One region of the Kitasatospora sp. NPDC127116 genome, then DNA from elsewhere that is predicted to be linked to it. Evidence: riboswitches for the same ligand, from Rfam matches in the RefSeq annotation. Region 1 holds a riboswitch; each other region holds the start of a gene.
What was found. A riboswitch is a leader RNA that binds a small molecule or an ion and turns the genes downstream of it on or off. The one in region 1 is predicted to bind cyclic di-AMP.
Positions count from the first base shown of each region.

Region 2: it holds a riboswitch for cyclic di-AMP, as region 1 does, so the genes downstream of both, ACFVHV_RS29290 (M23 family metallopeptidase) here and ACFVHV_RS19410 (peptidoglycan DD-metalloendopeptidase family protein) in region 1, are expected to answer to the same signal.
Region 3: it holds a riboswitch for cyclic di-AMP, as region 1 does, so the genes downstream of both, ACFVHV_RS36825 (transglycosylase family protein) here and ACFVHV_RS19410 (peptidoglycan DD-metalloendopeptidase family protein) in region 1, are expected to answer to the same signal.
Region 4: it holds a riboswitch for cyclic di-AMP, as region 1 does, so the genes downstream of both, ACFVHV_RS23875 (NlpC/P60 family protein) here and ACFVHV_RS19410 (peptidoglycan DD-metalloendopeptidase family protein) in region 1, are expected to answer to the same signal.

Region 1 is NZ_JBHXTL010000044.1:19,697-24,297, forward strand. Features, by position in the region: gene ACFVHV_RS19405 (APC family permease) at 1-1,482, opposite strand, end outside; gene ACFVHV_RS19410 (peptidoglycan DD-metalloendopeptidase family protein) at 1,870-2,862, opposite strand; cyclic di-AMP (ydaO/yuaA leader) riboswitch at 2,865-3,065, opposite strand; gene ACFVHV_RS19415 (MFS transporter) at 3,357-4,601, shown strand, end outside.
Region 2 is NZ_JBHXTL010000087.1:17,400-22,000, reverse strand. Features, by position in the region: gene ACFVHV_RS29310 (SpoIIE family protein phosphatase) at 1-684, opposite strand, end outside; gene ACFVHV_RS29305 (WHG domain-containing protein) at 810-1,376, opposite strand; gene ACFVHV_RS29300 (alpha/beta fold hydrolase) at 1,457-2,284, opposite strand; gene ACFVHV_RS29295 (YiaA/YiaB family inner membrane protein) at 2,426-2,716, opposite strand; cyclic di-AMP (ydaO/yuaA leader) riboswitch at 2,926-3,084, shown strand; gene ACFVHV_RS29290 (M23 family metallopeptidase) at 3,097-3,945, shown strand; gene ACFVHV_RS29285 (hypothetical protein) at 4,069-4,601, opposite strand, start outside.
Region 3 is NZ_JBHXTL010000142.1:12,512-17,112, forward strand. Features, by position in the region: gene ACFVHV_RS36815 (SDR family NAD(P)-dependent oxidoreductase) at 1-99, opposite strand, end outside; gene ACFVHV_RS36820 (cytochrome P450) at 400-1,788, shown strand; cyclic di-AMP (ydaO/yuaA leader) riboswitch at 2,010-2,178, shown strand; gene ACFVHV_RS36825 (transglycosylase family protein) at 2,184-3,101, shown strand; gene eno (phosphopyruvate hydratase) at 3,415-4,601, shown strand, end outside.
Region 4 is NZ_JBHXTL010000062.1:35,996-40,596, forward strand. Features, by position in the region: gene ACFVHV_RS23865 (NYN domain-containing protein) at 1-437, shown strand, start outside; gene ACFVHV_RS23870 (NlpC/P60 family protein) at 636-1,673, shown strand; cyclic di-AMP (ydaO/yuaA leader) riboswitch at 2,012-2,165, shown strand; gene ACFVHV_RS23875 (NlpC/P60 family protein) at 2,176-3,312, shown strand; gene ACFVHV_RS23880 (NlpC/P60 family protein) at 3,552-4,598, shown strand.

The sequences.
Region 1 (4,601 bases):
CACCGCCAGCGCCAGCCCGACCCCGCCCGCGAACACCCCGATCACCAGGTACGGGATCAGCCGGAACAGCAGCGTGTGCGCCGCCGCCCCGGCCGCGGCGTCCTTGTTGAGCACCAGCAGCACCACCACCCCGGCCATCGCCACCCCGCCCACCAGCGGTGCGACCAGCGTCCGGAACCAGTGCGCGGTCTCCGGGTGCCGCCCCCGCACGTGGAAGTACCCGACCACGGCGAAGGAGCAGAGCGTCTGCACGACCAGGATCGCCATCGTCCCGAGCAGCGCCAGCAGCGTGTACAGGTGGACGTACGGGTCCATCCCTGCCGCCAGGAACCCCGCCACCAGCCCCACCGCGATCACCGACTGCACCACCGAGGCGACGTGCGGCGAACCGTGCCGCGCATGGGTGCGGCCGAGCGCCGGGTGCAGCAGCCCCTCCCGGCCGATCGCGTACAGGTACCGGGCCGCGCACTGGTGGAAGGCCATCGCGCAGGCGAACGAGCCGGTGACGACCAGCCATTGGAACACCTTCACCGCCCAGGCCCCCAGGTGCGCGCCGAGCGGGTCGAAGAACAGGCTGTTGCCGTCCTTGCCCGGCACGGCGCCGCTCGCCACCGCGACCGCCCGCCCGACGCCGTTGCCGGACACGATCATCCAGGACACGAAGACGTAGAGCAGCCCGACGCCGATCACCGACACCAGCGTCGCCCGCGGCACCACCCGCTTGGGGTCGCGGGACTCCTCGCCGTACATCGCGGTGGACTCGAATCCCACCCAGGACCAGAACGCGAAGAACAGGCCGAGCCCGGCCGCCGCCGCGCCCGAACCACCCACCCCCCTCAGCGCGTTCAGCGGGTTCACGGCCCCGACCACGATCCCGTCCGGCCCGCCGCCGGAGAACAGCACCGCGAACGAGACCGCCCCCAGCACCCCGATCTCCAGCACCAGCGCGACCCCGAGCACCTTGGCCGTCAGGTGCAGGTCGAACCAGGCCATCACCCCGATCACCGTCGCCCCGAACAGCGCGTACCAGCCCCAGCCCAGGTCCAGCCCCAGCTGCGAACGGACCAGCCCGCGCAGCGAGTACGCGAAGAAGCCGAGGGCCGAGGCCTCGGTGACGACGTACGCCAGCACCGCGAGCAGCCCCGAGGCCATCCCGACCACCCGGCCCAGCCCGTGCGAGACGTAGCCGTAGAACGCGCCGGCCGCGGTGATGTGCCGGGCCATCGCCACGTACCCGACCGAGAACACCGTCAGCACCACGGTCGCCACGACGTACGCGGCGGGCGCGCCGGCGCCGTTGCCCTGCCCGACGATGATCGGCAGGTTGCCCGTCATCGCGGTGATCGGGGCGGCGGTGGCGAGCGCCATGAACACCACGCCGACCAGGCCGACCGAGTCCGCCTTCAGCCGGTCGACGCCGCCCGTCCCCGGCCGCTCCCGCCCGGCCTTCTCCCCCGCCACGTCCCCGCTCCGGACCGCCATCCGGCCTCCTCGCCTCCCGGACCCGCCCGACCGCCGGACCGGCCGGACGCTGACCGTCCGACAGCATGGCGCGCCGGAGCAGCCCCGCGATCGGGCCGACGGCCCTCCGGAGCAGTCGGGTTGACGCCGCGTTCGACCGGTCGAACGACGCTCCGGAACCCGCCGGACGGCCGGGGCACGACCGGACGGGCCCGGAAACGGCAGCGGCCGGCCCGGCCGTACGAGGAGGTCCTCGTGCGGCCGGGCCGGCCTGGGCGTGTCCCGCGCCCATGTCCGCCGTGCGGCGATCACCCGGTCGAGCGGTCACCCGACATGACCATCCCGGAGGATCGATTCGCCCCGCAGCAGCGGTGGTTCCGAAAACCCTCGGCGCTCAGCGGCCCCGGATCAGAGCGCGACGCCGTGCGCGCGCAGGTAGGCGACCGGGTTGATGTCCGAGCCGTACTCCGAGCCGTTGCGGATCTCGAAGTGCAGGTGCGGGCCGGTCACGTTGCCGGTGGCGCCGGAGAGGCCGATCTGCTGGCCGGCGGTGACGGCCTGACCGATCCTCACGCCGATCGAGGAGAGGTGCGCGTACTCGGCGTAGTGGCCGTCGGCGAGCTTGATCTCGACCTCGTTGCCGTAGGCGCCGCCGTTGCCGGCCTTGACCACGACGCCGTTGGCGACGGCGCGCAGCGGGGTGCCGGTGGAGGCGACGAAGTCCTGGCCGGTGTGGTGGCCGGAGGCCCACATCGAGCCGGCCACGCCGTAGGCGGTGCCGAGCCTCGGGTTGGCCAGCGGGGCGACGAAGCCGGAGGTGGCGGCGGCGACCGGAGTGGCGGTCACGACCGCAGCCGGAGCGGCGACCTGCAGCTGGGTCTGGAGCTGGGCGGACGGCTTGGCGGCCTCGGTCTTCACCTGGACCTGGGCCTGCGGCTTGGCGGCCTGGGTCGCCGGGGCGGCCGGCTGGGCGGGCTTCGCCGGGGCGGCCGGCTTGGCCGGGGCGGCGTCGGCGGCCGGCGCGGCGGCGTGGCCCGACAGCGCGAGCTGCTGGCCCGGGAAGATCAGGTTCGGGTCGGCACCGACGACCGAGCGGTTCTGCTCGTACAGCGCGTGCCAGCCGCCCTCGACGTTCTTGGCGTCGGCGATCTTGGACAGGGTGTCTCCGCTGACGACGCGGTAGCTCTCCTGCGCGGCCGGGGTGGCCGGGGCAGCGGCCGGCGCGGCCGGCTTGGCGTCCGTGGAGGCGGCGGCCTGCGCGGCCGGGGCGGCCGGAACGGTGTGGGCCTGGGCGCTCACCGCGGTGACGAGCGGGAGGGCGAAGGAGACACCGGTGACGGCGGTCGCGATGCCGATTCGGGCGGCGCGGGGCAGGGCGATACGACGAGCCTGAGCAGGCATGGAATTTTCCTCTCCGACGCCTGCGAGGTGAGCTGTCGGGTTCGGGCTGGAGTTGCCCGGCCGCATGCGCGGCTTCACCCCTAGCCGGTCCTGGACGCCCGCGCCCTGAGGCGCGAACTCCGGTCCGGCGACTTACCTGTGGGTCCCCCGCTCCTGCCGTACAGAGTTCGTTTCGAACCACCGGGCAGCGGCAGGACTCGGCGTTCCACCCGGTGGATCCGTCCGGACTGGCCGGGCGGTCGCTGAACTAAAACCCATCCGTTCGGGTGAAGCAATGTCGATCTCTTGAAAGGGCAACCATCTCCCCCGTTCCGGTGACCCTCCGCAGACCGGACCCCACGGTGCGTACACAACCCATTCACCCCCCGCCACTGATCCACGACCCTGCGCCGAGATCGGCGACGGAACGCAGCCACCCGTTCACGCACCGCCGACCGTCAACACACCCACCGGTGACCCTTGTCACGTGCGCCCCGGCAGCGCAGGATTCGCCCGTGGCCACCTCCGAGGCCGGCACCCTGCGCCTGGGCACCGCGCAGGGTCGCTGGGTACTACTGGCGACCGTGCTCGGCTCCAGCATGGCGATGCTCGACGGCACCGTCGTGAACGTCGCCCTGCCCCGGATCGGCGCCGACCTCGGCGCCTCCCTGGCGTCCCTGCAATGGACTCTGAACGCCTATCTGCTCACCCTGGCGGGCCTGATCCTGCTCGGCGGCGCGCTCGGCGACCGGTACGGGCGGCGCAAGGTCTTCCTGATCGGCGTGGTCTGGTTCGCCATCGCCTCCGCGGCCTGCGCCGCGGCGCCGAACATCCACGTGCTGATCGCCGCCCGCGCCGTCCAGGGCATCGGCGGGGCGCTGCTCACCCCCGGCTCGCTCGCCATGCTCCAGGCCGTCTTCCACCCCGACGACCGCTCGGCCGCGGTCGGGCTCTGGTCCGGCCTCGGCGGGGTGTCCGCCGCGATCGGCCCCTTCCTCGGCGGCTGGCTGGTGGACGGCCCCGGCTGGCGCTGGATCTTCCTGCTGAACCTGCCGCTCGCCGCCGCCGTGATCGCGGTGACCACCCGGTCGGTGCCGGAGACCCGGGACGAGGCCGCCACCGGCCGCTTCGACGTGCTCGGCGCCGTGCTCGCCGCCCTCGCGCTCGGCGCGATCACCTACGCGCTGACCGCGGCCGGCGAGGGCCTGTCCCCGGCGGTCTGGGTCAGCGGGGTGATCGGGGTGGCGCTCGGCGTCGCCTTCGTGGCCGTCGAGCGCCGCGCTCCCGAACCGATGCTGCCGCTCGGGCTGTTCTCCTCCCGGCTGTTCACCGCGGTGAACCTGGTCACCCTGTGCGTGTACGCGGCGTTCAGCGGCGTCTTCTTCCTGCTGGTGGTGCAGCTCCAGATCGTGTCCGGGTTCTCGCCGCTGGTGTCGGGCTTCGCCCTGGTGCCGATCACCGTGCTGATGCTGGCGCTGTCCGCGCGCGCCGGGCGCCTCGGCAAACGGATCGGCCCGCGCGTCCCGCTGACCGTCGGCCCCCTGCTGTGCGCCGCCGGGGTGCTGCTGATGCTGCGCATCGGCCCCGGCTCCTCGTACTGGGTGGACGTGCTGCCCGCCGTCACGGTGCTGGGCTGCGGGATGACGCTGCTGGTCGCGCCGCTGACGGCGACCGTGCTGGCCGCCGTCGAGGTCCGGCACGCCGGCATCGCCAGCGGGGTCAACAACGCCGCCGCCCGCGCGGCCGGCCTGCTCGCGGTG
Region 2 (4,601 bases), on a different contig from region 1:
GTAGCTCTCGCCGGTGACCAGGTCGCGCTCGAAGGCGCCGTGCCCGGCGGCCCGCACCGCCAGCGACAGCAGCGGGTGGGCCGGCCCGGCCGGGCGGCCGTCCGCCGCCCGCGGACCCTCGGGCAACCGGACGCCGTAGGGTGCGCGGGTGCCGTGCGGCAGATGGGCGTCGGCATGGTCCAGCAGGTGCGAGAGCCGGTGGGCGCAGGCCTCGGCGACGGTCTCCAGGACGTCCAGGTCGCGGCGCGGGACGGTGCCCCGGTGGGCCAGCGCGAGGGCGAGCACCCCGATCGGCCGCTCGTCCACGACCATCGGCAGGGCGATCACGGCGACCATCCCGGTGCCCAGTCCGGCGTTCGCGTTCGGGTAGTCGACGCTGGTGTGCTCGGGGCTGAGCAGGTACGGGCGCCGCAGCCGCAGGGCCATCGCGGCGGGCAGCTCCCCGGCCGGATCGACCACGCCGTAGCGCTCGTGCGCCCAGTCCGGCAGCCCGTGCGAGGCGGTCAGCCGGAGCATCCCGGCGGAGTCCAGCAGGTACAGCGCGGACCCCTCGCCGGTGATCCAGCTCGGGCCCTCGGCCAGTACGGTGCCGAGCAGCTCGGCGGCGCTGGTGCAGCCGAGCAGCAGGCGCACGCAGCGCATCGCACTGCGCGCGGTCGGACTGTCGGCGGGCTCCAGGGGCACTGACCCTTAATACCCCATTTCCCCAAGCGGTGAATGGTTCCTCAAGAGGTGAACGGGGACCGGGCCGTCGCACCGGCACCGGCACCGGCACCGGCACCGGAGAGGTGGCCGTCCGCGCCGGCCTCCTACGCGGGCCAGGCGCGGAGGCCGGTGGTGAGGGTGGCGATGAGGCGGTCGTGGGTGGTGGCGAGGTCCTCGGCCAGCCGGAAGCCGCCGGCGGTGGTGAGGGAGGCGAAGCCGTGGGCGAGGGAGCGGACGGTGCGGGCGGCGTGGATCGCCTCGGAACCTTCGAGGCCGTACTCCCGCAGGACGGCGATGATCACGCCGACGAGCCGGGCGCCCGCGCGGGCCAGGTCGTCGTCGGGCTGCGGGGCCTGGGGGAGGGCGTTGTAGCGGTGCGGGTGCGCGGTGGCGTACGCGTGGTAGGCACGCAGCACGGCGGCGACGGCGTCGTCCCCGCTGCGCCCGACGGCCGCCTCGGCCAGCCGGTCGGCCAGGTCCCCGGTGACCCGTACGGCGATCAGCAGCCGCAGTTCGGCGAGGCCGCCGCTGACGTGCTTGTACAGCGAGGGGGTGGCGACCCCGGCCCGGGCGGCGACGGAGGCCAGCGTGAGGGCCTCGGCGCCCTGCTCGTCGATGAGGGCGAGGGCGTGGTCGACGACCTGGTCGGGGGTCAGTCCTACGCGGGGCATGGGTTCGGGCTCTCCGTACGGATGACGTCGGGTGGATCGGGCGGGGTCGGGCAGGAACGGGCGGCGGGGCCGGGCGGGGCTCAGCCGAGCTCGGCGAGGAACGGCAGCAGGGCGTCGGCGGTGGCCGCCGGGTTGTCGGCCATCGGGTAGTGCCCGGACCCCTCGATCATCACCTTGCGCGCGCCGAGCGCGGCGGCCTGCCGGTCGGCGACGAGCTCCGGCTTCGGGAAGTCGGGGTCCTTGCTGCCCATGACCACCAGCGCCGGGCACCGCACCGCGGCCGTCCAGCCGACCGGCGCCGAGTCGCCGTGGACGTACCCGCGGGTGGCGGTCTTGCGCCCCGGGGTGCGCAGCGCGGCGACCAGTCCGTCCACGTACGCGTCGAAGTCGGCGGGCTTGGCGCCCGGGAAGGCCATCCGGCGCAGGTAGAAGCCCCAGGAGGCCGGCCAGTGGACGAGGGCGGCGCCCATCAGGCCCATGACGCCGCGCAGCAGGGCGCCCGGCGGCGGGTTCTCGACGAAGGCGTTGAGCAGGACGATCCCGGCGACCCGCTCGGGCGCGTCCCCGGCGGCCCTGACGACGGTCGCCCCGGTGTAGGAGTTCCCGGCGAGGACGGCGCGCTCGATGCCGAGGTGGTCGAGCAGGGCGAGGACGTCGCCGGCGATCGCGGCCGGGCCGTAGTCGTCCCACTCGACGGAGGACTCGCCGAAGCCCCGCAGGTCCACGGTGACGACGCGGTGGCCGGCGGCGACGAGCAGCGGGCGCAGGTGCCGGTAGGCGGCCCGGCTGTCGAGCATGCCCGGGAGCAGGACGACGGGGGTGCCGTCGCCCTGCCGGGTGTCGTCGAAGGCGATCCGGCCGCCGGGAACGGTCAGGTACTGGGTGCTCGGGGTGATGGTGCCGTTCATGGGGTCCTCCTCGGGCCGCCGGTGCGGGACATCGGCGTGCGGGCCGATAGCCATAAAGCTAAGGCTAATAGCCTTAGCCGTCAAGCGAACGGCCGGGTGAGGGGTGGAGCGGGAGGAGCGGGTGGAGAGAGGAAGGGGCGATCAGACTCCCTCCACCTTGAACGGGTCGTGCTCGCTGAGCAGCTTCTCCAGCCTGGCCTGGTCCACCCGGGTGACCATCTCGTTGGACTCCTGCCGGTCCCGGATCACCTTCGCCAGGGTGAACGCCGAGGTGACGGTGTAGAGGAGGCCGATCCCGAGGAAGGCCCTGGTCCATCCGCCGACCGGCAGGTAGGCGATCCCGACGGCGAGGGCGACGCCCGACAGGGCGAAGGAGAGGACGGCCTGGATGTGGTACGCGGCCGTGGTGCGGGTCTGCATCGATGTGCTCATGGCGCCAGGATGTGGCCGCCCGGCCGGGGCGCACATGAGTAGGAGTACTCAGATGGGGCCGTGCGCGAGGGGGGTGTTCGCCGGTGTCGTTCGTTGACGTCCGATCACTTTGCCCTAGGCTGCTCCGAACGGATGGCTTGGAATCAGAGCCTCCTAGGATTAACGTTTGATAACGCAGCGCGGTTGTCAACGCCGTACCCAGACGGCACCGTGCGCCGTCGCCTAATCCCGCCGACCCGCCTCCGGGCAGGTCAGGGAGCCGGGGAACCATGTTCCTTGGGGTGAATCGGCGGGGCTCCGGCCCAGCCGTAGGAGACCTTCCTGCTCCGAACCCGTCAGCTAACCCGGTAGGCGCGAAGGAAGGAAAGGAGCGCGCCTCCGTGGCGTCGACGCACACCCCGGCACACCCGGCCGGCTTCGCAGCCGGTACCCAGCTCCTCGACCACCCCGGCACGGACGGCCCCGAGGCCTTCGGCCCGGAGGACTTCCCCGCGGAGGTCGAGACCAACCGCCACCGGATGCCGCGTCAGACCCGCGGAGCCTCCCCACTGCTCGGCGTCACCGCCGTCGCCGCCACCCTGGGCGCCACCGGCTTCGCCTCGGCGACCCCGGCCGCCGCCCCCGCCGTCGAGGCCCCGGACGAGACCCCGGTCGCCCTCTCCGCCGACCCCGGCCTCGCGCTCGCCGCCCGCATCCAGCACCAGGCCGACAGCCAGCGCACCGCCGCCGAGGAGACCGCCCGGCTCCAGGCCGCGCAGGAGGCGGAGGCCAAGGCCGTCGCCAAGGAGGCCGAGGCCAAGCGCGCCGCCGAGGAGGCCGAGCGGGTCAAGGCCGCCGCCCTCACCCTCCCGGTGAAGGACTACCGGCTCTCCGCCCACTACGGCCAGAGCGCCCGCTACTGGGCCAACCTGCACACCGGCCTGGACTTCGCCGCCGACACCGGCACCCCGGTCTACGCGCTCGGCCAGGGCACCATCACCTCGGCCGGCTGGGCCGGCTCGTACGGCTACCGGATCGTCGAGACCCTGCCCGACGGCACCGAGATCTGGTACTGCCACCTCTCCTCGATCACCAAGGGCTCCGGCAAGGTCGCCCCCGGCCAGCAGATCGGCAAGGTCGGCGCGACCGGCAACGTCACCGGGCCGCACCTGCACATGGAGGTCCGCCCCGGCGGCGGCGCCCCGGTCGACCCGGAGCCCTGGCTCCAGCAGCGCGGCCTCAACCCCTGACCCGCGCGAGAAACCCGACGCACCCGCGAGAGGTCCGCGCACCCGCGCGAGAGAACCCGACGCGCACGCGAGAAGGCCCCGGCCCGGAGCAGCCGCTCCGGGCCGGGGCCTTCGTGCGAGGTCTCACTCCTCGGCGGGCAGCTGCGCCAGGTACGCCTCGATCTCCTCCTGGCCCGGCTCCGGCGCCAGCTCCGGGAACTCCGTCACCAGCAGCCGGGGCAGTCCCGGCACCGTCCACCCGCCGAACAGGTCGAGCGCCGCGTCGACCGCCGCCTCCTCGAACTGCCCGAAGTCCCCGGCCAGTTCGTCCGGCATCGGCCGCCCCTGCGCGGTCAGCTCGGCCAGGTTGCGGTAGCTGCGCCGCATCAGGCCCTGCTCCAGCAGCCGCCGGGCGCCGTCGGTGGCCATGCCGACCGACAGCACCCGGCCCGGGCCCCAGCCCTGTTCGTCCGGCTCGTCCAGCCAGCCGGCCGGCACCAGCGCCTCGTACGCGGCCAGCCGGTCCTCCTCCGCGAGCTCCGCGAAGCCGGCCAGCCAGTCCCGCACCGCCGCCCCGTCCGTGACGTCCACCCCGTACGCGTGCAGCAGCACCGCGTACAGCCGGGGCCAGGTCACCAGGTCGGCGCGGCGCAGCAGCCCGGCCGCGACCTCGCCCT
Region 3 (4,601 bases), on a different contig from region 1:
CATTCCGGAGGCGCCGGCGGCGGCGAACCGGCGGGCGAGTCCCGCGCCCGAACCGCCGTCGAGGACCGCGATGACGACGACTGACCCGCTGACCCGCATGGCCTGCTCCTCCCTGTGGACGACACCGCACCGGCGCCCACGCGTACTGCGGAGGATCGTAGGCACGTCCTGACCCTCCGCAACAGGGATTACCCCGCAGGTGACCAGGCTCACGCCCGCACCGCGGCCAAGAGTCGGCCAAGAGCTGTCCATTGACCGTCCGCGGACAGTCAACGGGCCGTCCATGAACCGTCCATGGGCCGTCCACGGAACATCGGCAGGACGGCCGCGGACCGTCGGCGGGAGGAGCGGCGGCCCGCCGGAGCGGGGCGTGCCCGTCGCACCGGATACGGTCGGTCCATGCCAGCTCAGCCCGACTCCGCCCGGCCCGCCGCCACGCCGTCCGACGCCACCGCCCCGCAGCTGTTCACCTGGGAGTTCGCCTCCGACCCGTACCCCGCCTACGCCTGGCTGCGCGAGCACGCCCCGGTGCACCGCACCACGCTGCCGAGCGGGGTGGAGGCCTGGCTGGTGACCCGGTACGCGGACGCCCGGCAGGCGCTCGCGGACAGCCGGCTGTCGAAGAACCCGGCGCACCACAGCGAGCAGGCGCACCGCACCGGCCGGGTGGGCATCCCGGGGGAGCGGCAGGCGGACCTGATGACCCACCTGCTGAACATCGACCCGCCGGACCACACCCGGCTGCGCCGGCTGGTGTCGAAGGCGTTCACCCCGCGCCGGGTGGCGGAGTTCGAGCCGCGGGTGCAGCAGCTCACCGACCGGCTGATCGACGGCTTCGCGCAGCGCGGTTCGGCGGACCTGATCCACGAGTTCGCCTTCCCGCTCCCCATCTACGCGATCTGCGACCTGCTGGGCGTGCCGGCCGAGGACCAGGACGACTTCCGGGACTGGGCCGGGATGATGGTGCGCCACACGAAGCCGGGCCACGGCGGCGGCCAGCGCGGCGGCGTGGGGCGGGCGGTGAAGCGGATGCGGGCGTACCTGCTGGAGCTGATCCACCGCAAGCGAGCGGACCTCGGGGACGACCTGATCTCGGGCCTGATCCGGGCCAGTGACCACGGTGAGCACCTGACCGAGAACGAGGCCGCGGCGATGGCCTTCATCCTCCTGTTCGCGGGTTTCGAGACCACCGTGAACCTGATCGGCAACGGCACGTACGCCCTGCTGCGCAATCCGGAGCAGCGCCGGTTGCTGCAGGAGTCGGTGGCCCGCGGGGAGAGCGCGCTCCTGGAGACCGGGATCGAGGAACTCCTGCGCTACGACGGGCCGGTGGAGATGGCGACCTGGCGGTTCGCGACCCGTCCGCTGACCATCGGCGGGGTGGACATTCCGGTCGGCGACCCGGTGCTGGTGGTGCTCGCCGCGGCGGACCGCGACCCGGCCCGGTTCGCGGCCGAGAACACCCTGGACCTGGCCCGGACGGACAACCCCCACCTGGGCTTCGGGCACGGCATCCACTACTGCATCGGCGCTCCGCTCGCCCGCTTGGAGGGTCGTGCCGCGCTGACCACGCTGCTTTCCCGGCTGCCCGATCTCCGGCTCGCGGAAAACGCGGACGACCTGCGGTGGCGCGGTGGTCTGATCATGCGTGGGCTGCGCGAACTCCCGGTGGAATTCAGTCCGGAGAGCCGTTCCCCGCACGCCTCTCCGCAGACCCCTCCGCACGCTCCTTCGCAGGCCTCTCCGCAGGCCTCTCCGCACGCTCCCGCCACGCCTCCGACGTGCTGAGATCGCCCTGACGGGACGTCGCGAACCACCTGCCGGCGGGGGTGTGAACACCCATCAATCCGGACATAACACCGCCGTTGGTAGGCGATCGAACACGCGCCGTAATTATTGTGTGATATCGACGATATGAGCTTGTGATTGGTCTGATGATCTGTCTACTCTCCCTGGAGTTCGCAGCTGCGGACCTCGTACGCGGAACGCCGAGTCCTGCCCGCCGCGTCACGGGAAACCGACCAGAACCCTGGGCAGGGGCGGGGGAACCAGGTTTGTTGCCGTCTCCCCACGGCTTGGGGTGAAGCCGCCCGAGCGGAATCGTTTCCGCATACGGCGGCCGGGCCACCTCCCGGTCCGAACCCGACAGCTCACCTCGCAGGCGTGCGGAGAGGGACCTCTTCATGCTGTTCGTTGGAACTGGCCGTCACCGTCGTCGCACCCAGGCCGAGAAGGCCATCGCCGTCGCCGGTGTGGCCGGCGTCGGACTCGCGATGCCGCTCCTCACCGCCACCGGTGCCTCCGCCGCCCCCGCCTCCACCTGGGACGCCGTCGCCCAGTGCGAGGCCGGTGGCAACTGGAGCATCAACACCGGCAACGGCTTCTACGGCGGCCTCCAGTTCACCTCCAGCACCTGGAAGGCGTACGGCGGCACCGCCTACGCGCCGCAGGCCAACCAGGCCAGCAAGGCCCAGCAGATCTCGGTCGCCGAGAAGGTGCTGGCCTCGCAGGGCCCGGGTGCCTGGCCGGTCTGCTCCCAGAAGGCCGGTCTGACCAAGGGCGGCGCCCCGGCCGCGGTCGACACCTCCTCGGACGCCAAGCCGCAGTCCGCCCCCAAACAGCAGACCCCGAAGCCCGCCGCCAAGCCGGCCGAGAAGCCGGTCGCGCAGCAGCCCGCCGCCCAGAAGCAGGCCCCGAAGCAGGCCTCGAAGCCCGCCGCGCAGCCGGTCCAGCAGGCCGCCCCGCAGCAGCAGGCGCAGCCGCAGACCCCGGGCTTCTCCGGCAAGGCCGGCTGGGACGCCGACGCCAAGGTGTACTGGTACCAGAGCAACGGCGCCTGGTACTGGACCAGCCACCAGAGCGTCTACCAGCACTACGCCGGCCAGGCCGCCGCCCAGCCGCAGTACGCCCCGCAGGCCGCGCAGTCGGCCCCGCAGGCCACCGGCCACGACTACACCGTCCGCGCCGGTGACACCCTGTCGACCATCGCCGCCGCCCAGGGCGTGTCCGGAGGCTGGCACGCGCTGTACGAGCAGAACCACGGCACGGTCGGCGGCGACCCGAACCTGATCATGCCCGGCCAGGTGCTGCACCTCGGCTGAGCCGGCCCGCTCGACGCCGGCCCGCCCGCCGCCGGCCCGCCCGCCGCGCCCGGTGCCGACGCCGCCTCACCCCGCCGTCCGAAGGGGACCGGTCCTACCGGTCCCCTTCGTCCGCATTCGCCCGCTCCGGTGGGACAAGCTGGGACAAGCAGGTGAACTACCGGTGGGTAGTGGGGCCACACGCTGAGACGGGACCGAGGCGGACGTGGCCCCGGGAGCCCGGGCGGTTAGGCTCTGGTCGTAACGACTCCGCAATCGTCCTGCTGACAGCACCACCGTCAGACCGGACCCTGCTTCCGCAAGGAGATGCCTCGTGCCGTCCATCGATGTCGTCGTAGCCCGTGAGATCCTCGACTCCCGCGGCAACCCCACGGTCGAGGTCGAGGTCGGCCTCGACGACGGCAGCACGGGTCGTGCCGCTGTCCCGTCGGGTGCTTCCACCGGTGCCTTCGAGGCGCTGGAGCTGCGTGACGGTGACAAGAACCGCTACTTCGGCAAGGGCGTCGAGAAGGCCGTCCTGGCCGTCATCGAGCAGATCGGCCCGGAGCTGGTCGGCTACGACGCCACCGAGCAGCGCCTGATCGACCAGGCCATGCTGGACCTGGACGCCACCCCGGACAAGTCCTCGCTCGGCGCCAACGCCATCCTGGGCGTCTCACTGGCCGTCGCGCACGCCGCCTCCGAGGCCAGCGACCTGCCGCTGTTCCGCTACCTGGGCGGCCCGAACGCGCACGTCCTGCCGGTCCCGATGATGAACATCCTCAACGGCGGGTCGCACGCGGACTCCAACGTCGACATCCAGGAGTTCATGATCGCCCCGATCGGCGCGGAGTCCTTCTCCGAGGCCGTCCGCTGGGGCGTCGAGGTCTACCACACGCTCAAGGGCGTGCTGAAGGAGCGCGGCCTGTCCACCGGCCTGGGCGACGAGGGCGGCTTCGCCCCGAACCTGGACTCCAACCGCGAGGCCCTGGACCTCATCGTCGAGGCCATCGAGAAGGCCGGCTACGTGCCCGGCCGTGACGTCGCGCTGGCCCTGGACGTCGCCTCCTCCGAGTTCTACGAGGACGGCGCCTACCAGTTCGAGGGCAAGGACCTCACCGCCGCCGAGCTCATCGAGTACTACGCCGAGCTGGTCGCCGCCTACCCGCTGGTCTCCATCGAGGACCCGCTGGACGAGTCCGACTGGGACGGCTGGAAGGCCATGACCGACAAGCTGGGCGACAAGGTCCAGCTGGTCGGCGACGACCTGTTCGTCACCAACCCGGCCCGCCTGGCCCGCGGCATCGAGACCGGCACCGCCAACGCGCTGCTGGTGAAGGTGAACCAGATCGGCTCGCTGACCGAGACCCTGGACGCCGTCGAGCTGGCCCAGCGCAACGGCTACCGCTGCATGATGTCGCACCGCTCCGGCGAGACCGAGGACGTCACCATCGCCGACCTGGCCGTCGCCACCAACTGCGGCCAGATCAAGACCGGTGCCCCGGCCCGCTCCGAGCGCGT
Region 4 (4,601 bases), on a different contig from region 1:
CCCGGCGCGGGCTGGCCGAGGACGATCCGGCGCTGCTGGACCAGCTGCTGGCGATCCCCCAGGTGCACCTGGTGGTGGACGGCTACAACGTGACCAAGACCGGTTATCCGACGCTGCCGCTGGAGCAGCAGCGGATCCGGCTGCTGGGCGGGCTGGCGATGCTGGCGCAGCGCACCCAGGCGGAGGTCACCTGCGTGTTCGACGGGCAGGACCTGGACGTCCCGGTGATCATGGCGCCGCCGCGCGGGGTCCGGGTGCGGTTCAGCCGGACCGGGGAGACGGCCGACGAGCTGATCCGCCGTCTGGTGCGGGCCGAGCCGCAGGGCCGTCCGGTGGTGGTGGTGTCCACCGACCGGGAGGTCGCGGACGGCGTGCGGAAGGCGGGCGCGCGCCCCGTGGCCTCGGTGCTGCTGCTGAACCGGCTGGCGCGCCCCTGACCCCGAGCGGCCGTGCGATGCCTGGTCAGGAGTGGTTCCGGGATGGTGTGCGGGTCCCGTGTCGTCAGTGTGCGGACCGGAGTTCACACCTTCGGGGGAGTGGCAAAACGGATAGATCTTCACTAGGGTCTGGCGTCAAACCTATTTTCCGGAATCTCATCCCATCAGGTGAGTCCGTTGGAAGAAGGAGCAGGACCCTTGGCCTCCCACCGCCGTCCCAAGCAGCCGAGCCGCGCGCGGATCTCCGTGCTCACCGCTGCTGCTGCGACCGCGGTCGCCCTCTCCGCCCAGGTGGCCGCGCACGCCGCGCCGCAGCCGAACAAAACGGACGTCAAGGCGCAGATCGACCAGCTCCAGGAGGAGCAGGAGCAGGCGGCGGAGAAGTACAACGGCGCCAAGGAGCGGGCCGACCAGCTGCGCAAGCAGGCCGACCAGCTGCAGGACCAGGTGGCCCGCAGCCAGGAGCAGATGACCCAGCTCCAGGGCGGCCTCGCCGAGGTGGCGGGCGAGCAGTACCGCACCGGCGGCATCGACCCGTCCGTCCAGCTGATGCTCACCTCCGACCCGTCCGGCTACCTGGAGAAGGCCTCCACCGTCCAGCAGGCCAGCAGCAGCCAGGCCGAGGCGCTCAAGGGGCTGCTGGACCAGCAGCGCCGGCTGGACCAGGAGAAGGTCGAGGCCTCCGCCGTGCTCGCCTCGCTGGACACCACCACCAAGGACCTGAACCAGGCCAAGGCGGACGTCAACACCAAGCTGAAGGCCGCCCAGGACCTGCTGAACTCGCTGAGCGCCACCGACCGCGCCGCGCTGAAGGCCCAGCAGGCACAGGACGACCGCGCCTCGCGCGGCAGCGACCGGGTCGACCTCAGCAGCCTGCCGCCGGCCAGCGGCTACGCGGCCGTGGCGATGGCCAAGGCGATGAGCAAGCAGGGCTCGCCGTACGTGTGGGGCGCCACCGGCTCGACCACCTTCGACTGCTCGGGCCTGATGGTCTGGGCGTACGGGCAGGCGGGCGTCTCGCTGCCGCGCACCTCGCAGGAGCAGGGCCACTACGGCACCCGGGTGCCCTCGCTGGACCAGGCCCAGCCGGGCGACCTGGTGGTCTACGGCAACGACATGCACCACGTCGGGATGTACATCGGCAACGGCATGGTGGTCCACGCGCCGCACACCGGTGACGTGGTGAAGGTGATGAAGGCCGACGCGATGTCGATCAACACCATCCGCCGGGTCTGACGGCCCGACACGCCCGCGGGGCCCTTCCGGGGGCTGTGAAAAGCGCCACCCCTCGTTCGGGGGTGGCGTTCGGCTTTCCGTCCCTTCGCGACCACATGCTGAGAACTGATCAGCCATCTGTGTGCCAGTGGTCACCATCGGTCATTTTCACAGAAGAACTTGGGAAATCTTTGGTCTTTTTTCTGACAAGGATTTGAACCGATCACGGTTCAGTTACTAGGGTCGTGCCCTGAACCACCGCACTGTCGATCGCCCAGCCAGGGTGGCGGCGGTGGTTACCGTCGAGTTCGTGAGGCAGCGGGGCAGGTCGAAGCGACTGCCCGACAGGGGAGCCCAGTGTTTTGGGGGCGCTGCGGAGCGGAGCCGGGGAACCACGTTCCTCCGGGGTGAATCGACGCCAGGTCGGCCGATGGAACGGCCGTGAGGCGTCGTAGGGCATGCTTCCGGCCCGAACCCGTCAGCTCACCCGGTAGGCGGACGTAGGAAGAAGGAGTCCGCCTTCGTGGCGTCCCATCGTCGTCCCAAGCCCGCAGGCCGCGCCCGGGTCTCGATCCTGACCGGTGTCGCCGCGGCAGCCGTCGTCCTCTCCGCGCAAGGCGCCCACGCCGACCCGCAGCCGACCAAGGAACAGGTCAAGGGGCAGGTCGACCAGCTCAACGAGCAGGCCGAGATCGCGACCGAGAACTACAACGCGGCCCAGGCCAAGCAGCAGGAGCTGGAGAAGCAGGTCTCCGGCATGCAGGACCAGGTGGCCCGTCAGCAGGCCCAGGTCACCGAGCTCCAGGGCGGCCTGGCCGAGATCGCCGGCGAGCAGTACCGCAACGGGGGCATATCCCCGACCGTCCAGCTGATGTTCTCCTCCAGCCCGGACACCTTCCTCAGCCAGGCCGACGCGCTGAACCAGGCCGGCAGCACCCAGAAGGGTCAGCTGAAGGAGCTCCAGGAGCAGCAGCGCAAGCTCGACCAGGACCGCAACGAGGCCCAGGGCAAGCTCGCCGAGCTGGAGTCGACCACCCAGCAGCTGAAGGCCTCCAAGGAGGAGGTCCAGGGCAAGCTGAAGGCGGCCCAGGACCTGCTCAACACGCTGACCGAGCAGGAGCGCCAGGCGCTGCGCCAGGCCGAGGAGAAGGCCGCGGCCGACGCCAAGGCCAAGGCCGACGCCGCCCAGGCCCAGCAGCAGCAGGCCGACCGCGCCTCCCGCGACAACAGCCGCGGCGACCTCGCGACCGGCTCGACCGCCTCGGCCGGCTCGACCGCCTCCTCCCCGGTGAAGGTGGCCCCGGGCAGCTCGCGCGGTGCCGCCGCGCTCTCGGCCGCCGCCTCCAAGATCGGCAGCCCGTACGTCTGGGGCGCCACCGGCCCGGGCTCCTTCGACTGCTCCGGTCTGATGGTCTGGGCGTTCAACCAGGCGGGCGTGTCGCTGCCGCGCACCTCGCAGGCGCAGGCCTCGGCCGGCACCCGGATCGGCTCGGACATCTCCCAGGCCCAGCCCGGCGACCTGCTGATCTTCTACACCGACGCCCACCACGTCGGCATCTACGCGGGCAACGGCCAGGTGCTGCACGCGCCCAAGCCGGGCGCGTCGGTGCGCTACGAGGCCGTCACCAACATGCCGCTGGCCTCCATCGTGCGGGTCTGATCACCGCTCGGACGCTTCCAGGCCCGGCCTCCCCCAGGGGAGGCCGGGCCTGCGGTTTTTCCTGCGGCTTTTCCCGAGGGCCGATCAAATGTCCGACAACAGCCTGAATATTCGGGTTGGCAGGGGTTTGGACTCGCTTGCCCTGACTCGCTAACGTCTGCCACCGGACTCCCGCTCGACGGCCGCCCGTCCCGGTGCGGCGGCGGGAGCCGCGCCGCAGGATTGGAGCCGCTGCCGCCATGCCCGTGCACCGCCGTTCCCAACTGCTCGCCCGGGCGCTGGTGCTGACCGCGGCCGCCGCCACCGCCCTGGGTGTGGCTGCCGGAGGCAGCGCCCAGGCCGCCCCCGGCAGCCCCGACCCGGGCGACCGCCAGGACGTCAAGACGCAGGTGGAACAGCTGTACGACGAGGCCGAGCAGGCGTCCGAGAAGGCCAACGCGGCGCAGGAGGCCCAGCGGCGGCTCCAGGGCGAGACCACGATCCTCCAGGGCGAGATCGCCGTGGCCCAGGACCAGCTCAACGGGCTGCGGGGCGACCTCGCGACGGTGGCCGGGGCCGAGTACCGCGGCGGCGGGATGACCCAGACCGCCCAGCTCATCCTCTCGCCCGACCCGGAGGGCTACCTGTCCCGCGCCCGCGCCCTGGGCCAGGCCGCCGCGCGCCAGCAGGAGACCCTGCACGAGCTGGTCGCCCGGCAGCGCCGGCTCGACCAGCGCCGGACCGAGGCGGCCGGCAAGCTCGACGAGCTGGACCGGACCCGCCGCTCGCTCGCCGACAGCAAGCAGCAGATCCAGCAGCGGCTGGCCAGGGCGCAGAAGCTGCTGAACGGTCTGGGCGCCGCCGAGCGGGCCCGGCTGACGGTCCAGGACGCCCGGGACGCCGAGCAGCGCGCCACCCGGGGCACCGACCGGCTGGACCTCGGCACCGCCCCGCCCGCCTCCGAGCGCGGGGCCGCCGCGCTGGCCGCCGCGGTGCGGATGATCGGCTCCCCGTACGTCTACGGGGCCACCGGCCCGAACGCGTTCGACTGCTCCGGTCTGATGTACTACAGCTGGCGGCAGGCCGGAGTGACCCTGCCGCGCACCTCGCAGGCCCAGGCGTACGCCGGGCAGCGGGTCAGCCTGTCCGAAGCGCGACCGGGAGACCTGGTGATCTTTTACCGGGACATGCACCACGTCGGCATGTACGCCGGCGGCGGCGTGATCGTGCACGCCCCCCGCCCGGGCGCCAAGGTCCGCTACGAGAGCGTCACCGCCATGCCGGTCTCCGGGGTGGTCCGGCTCTGAACG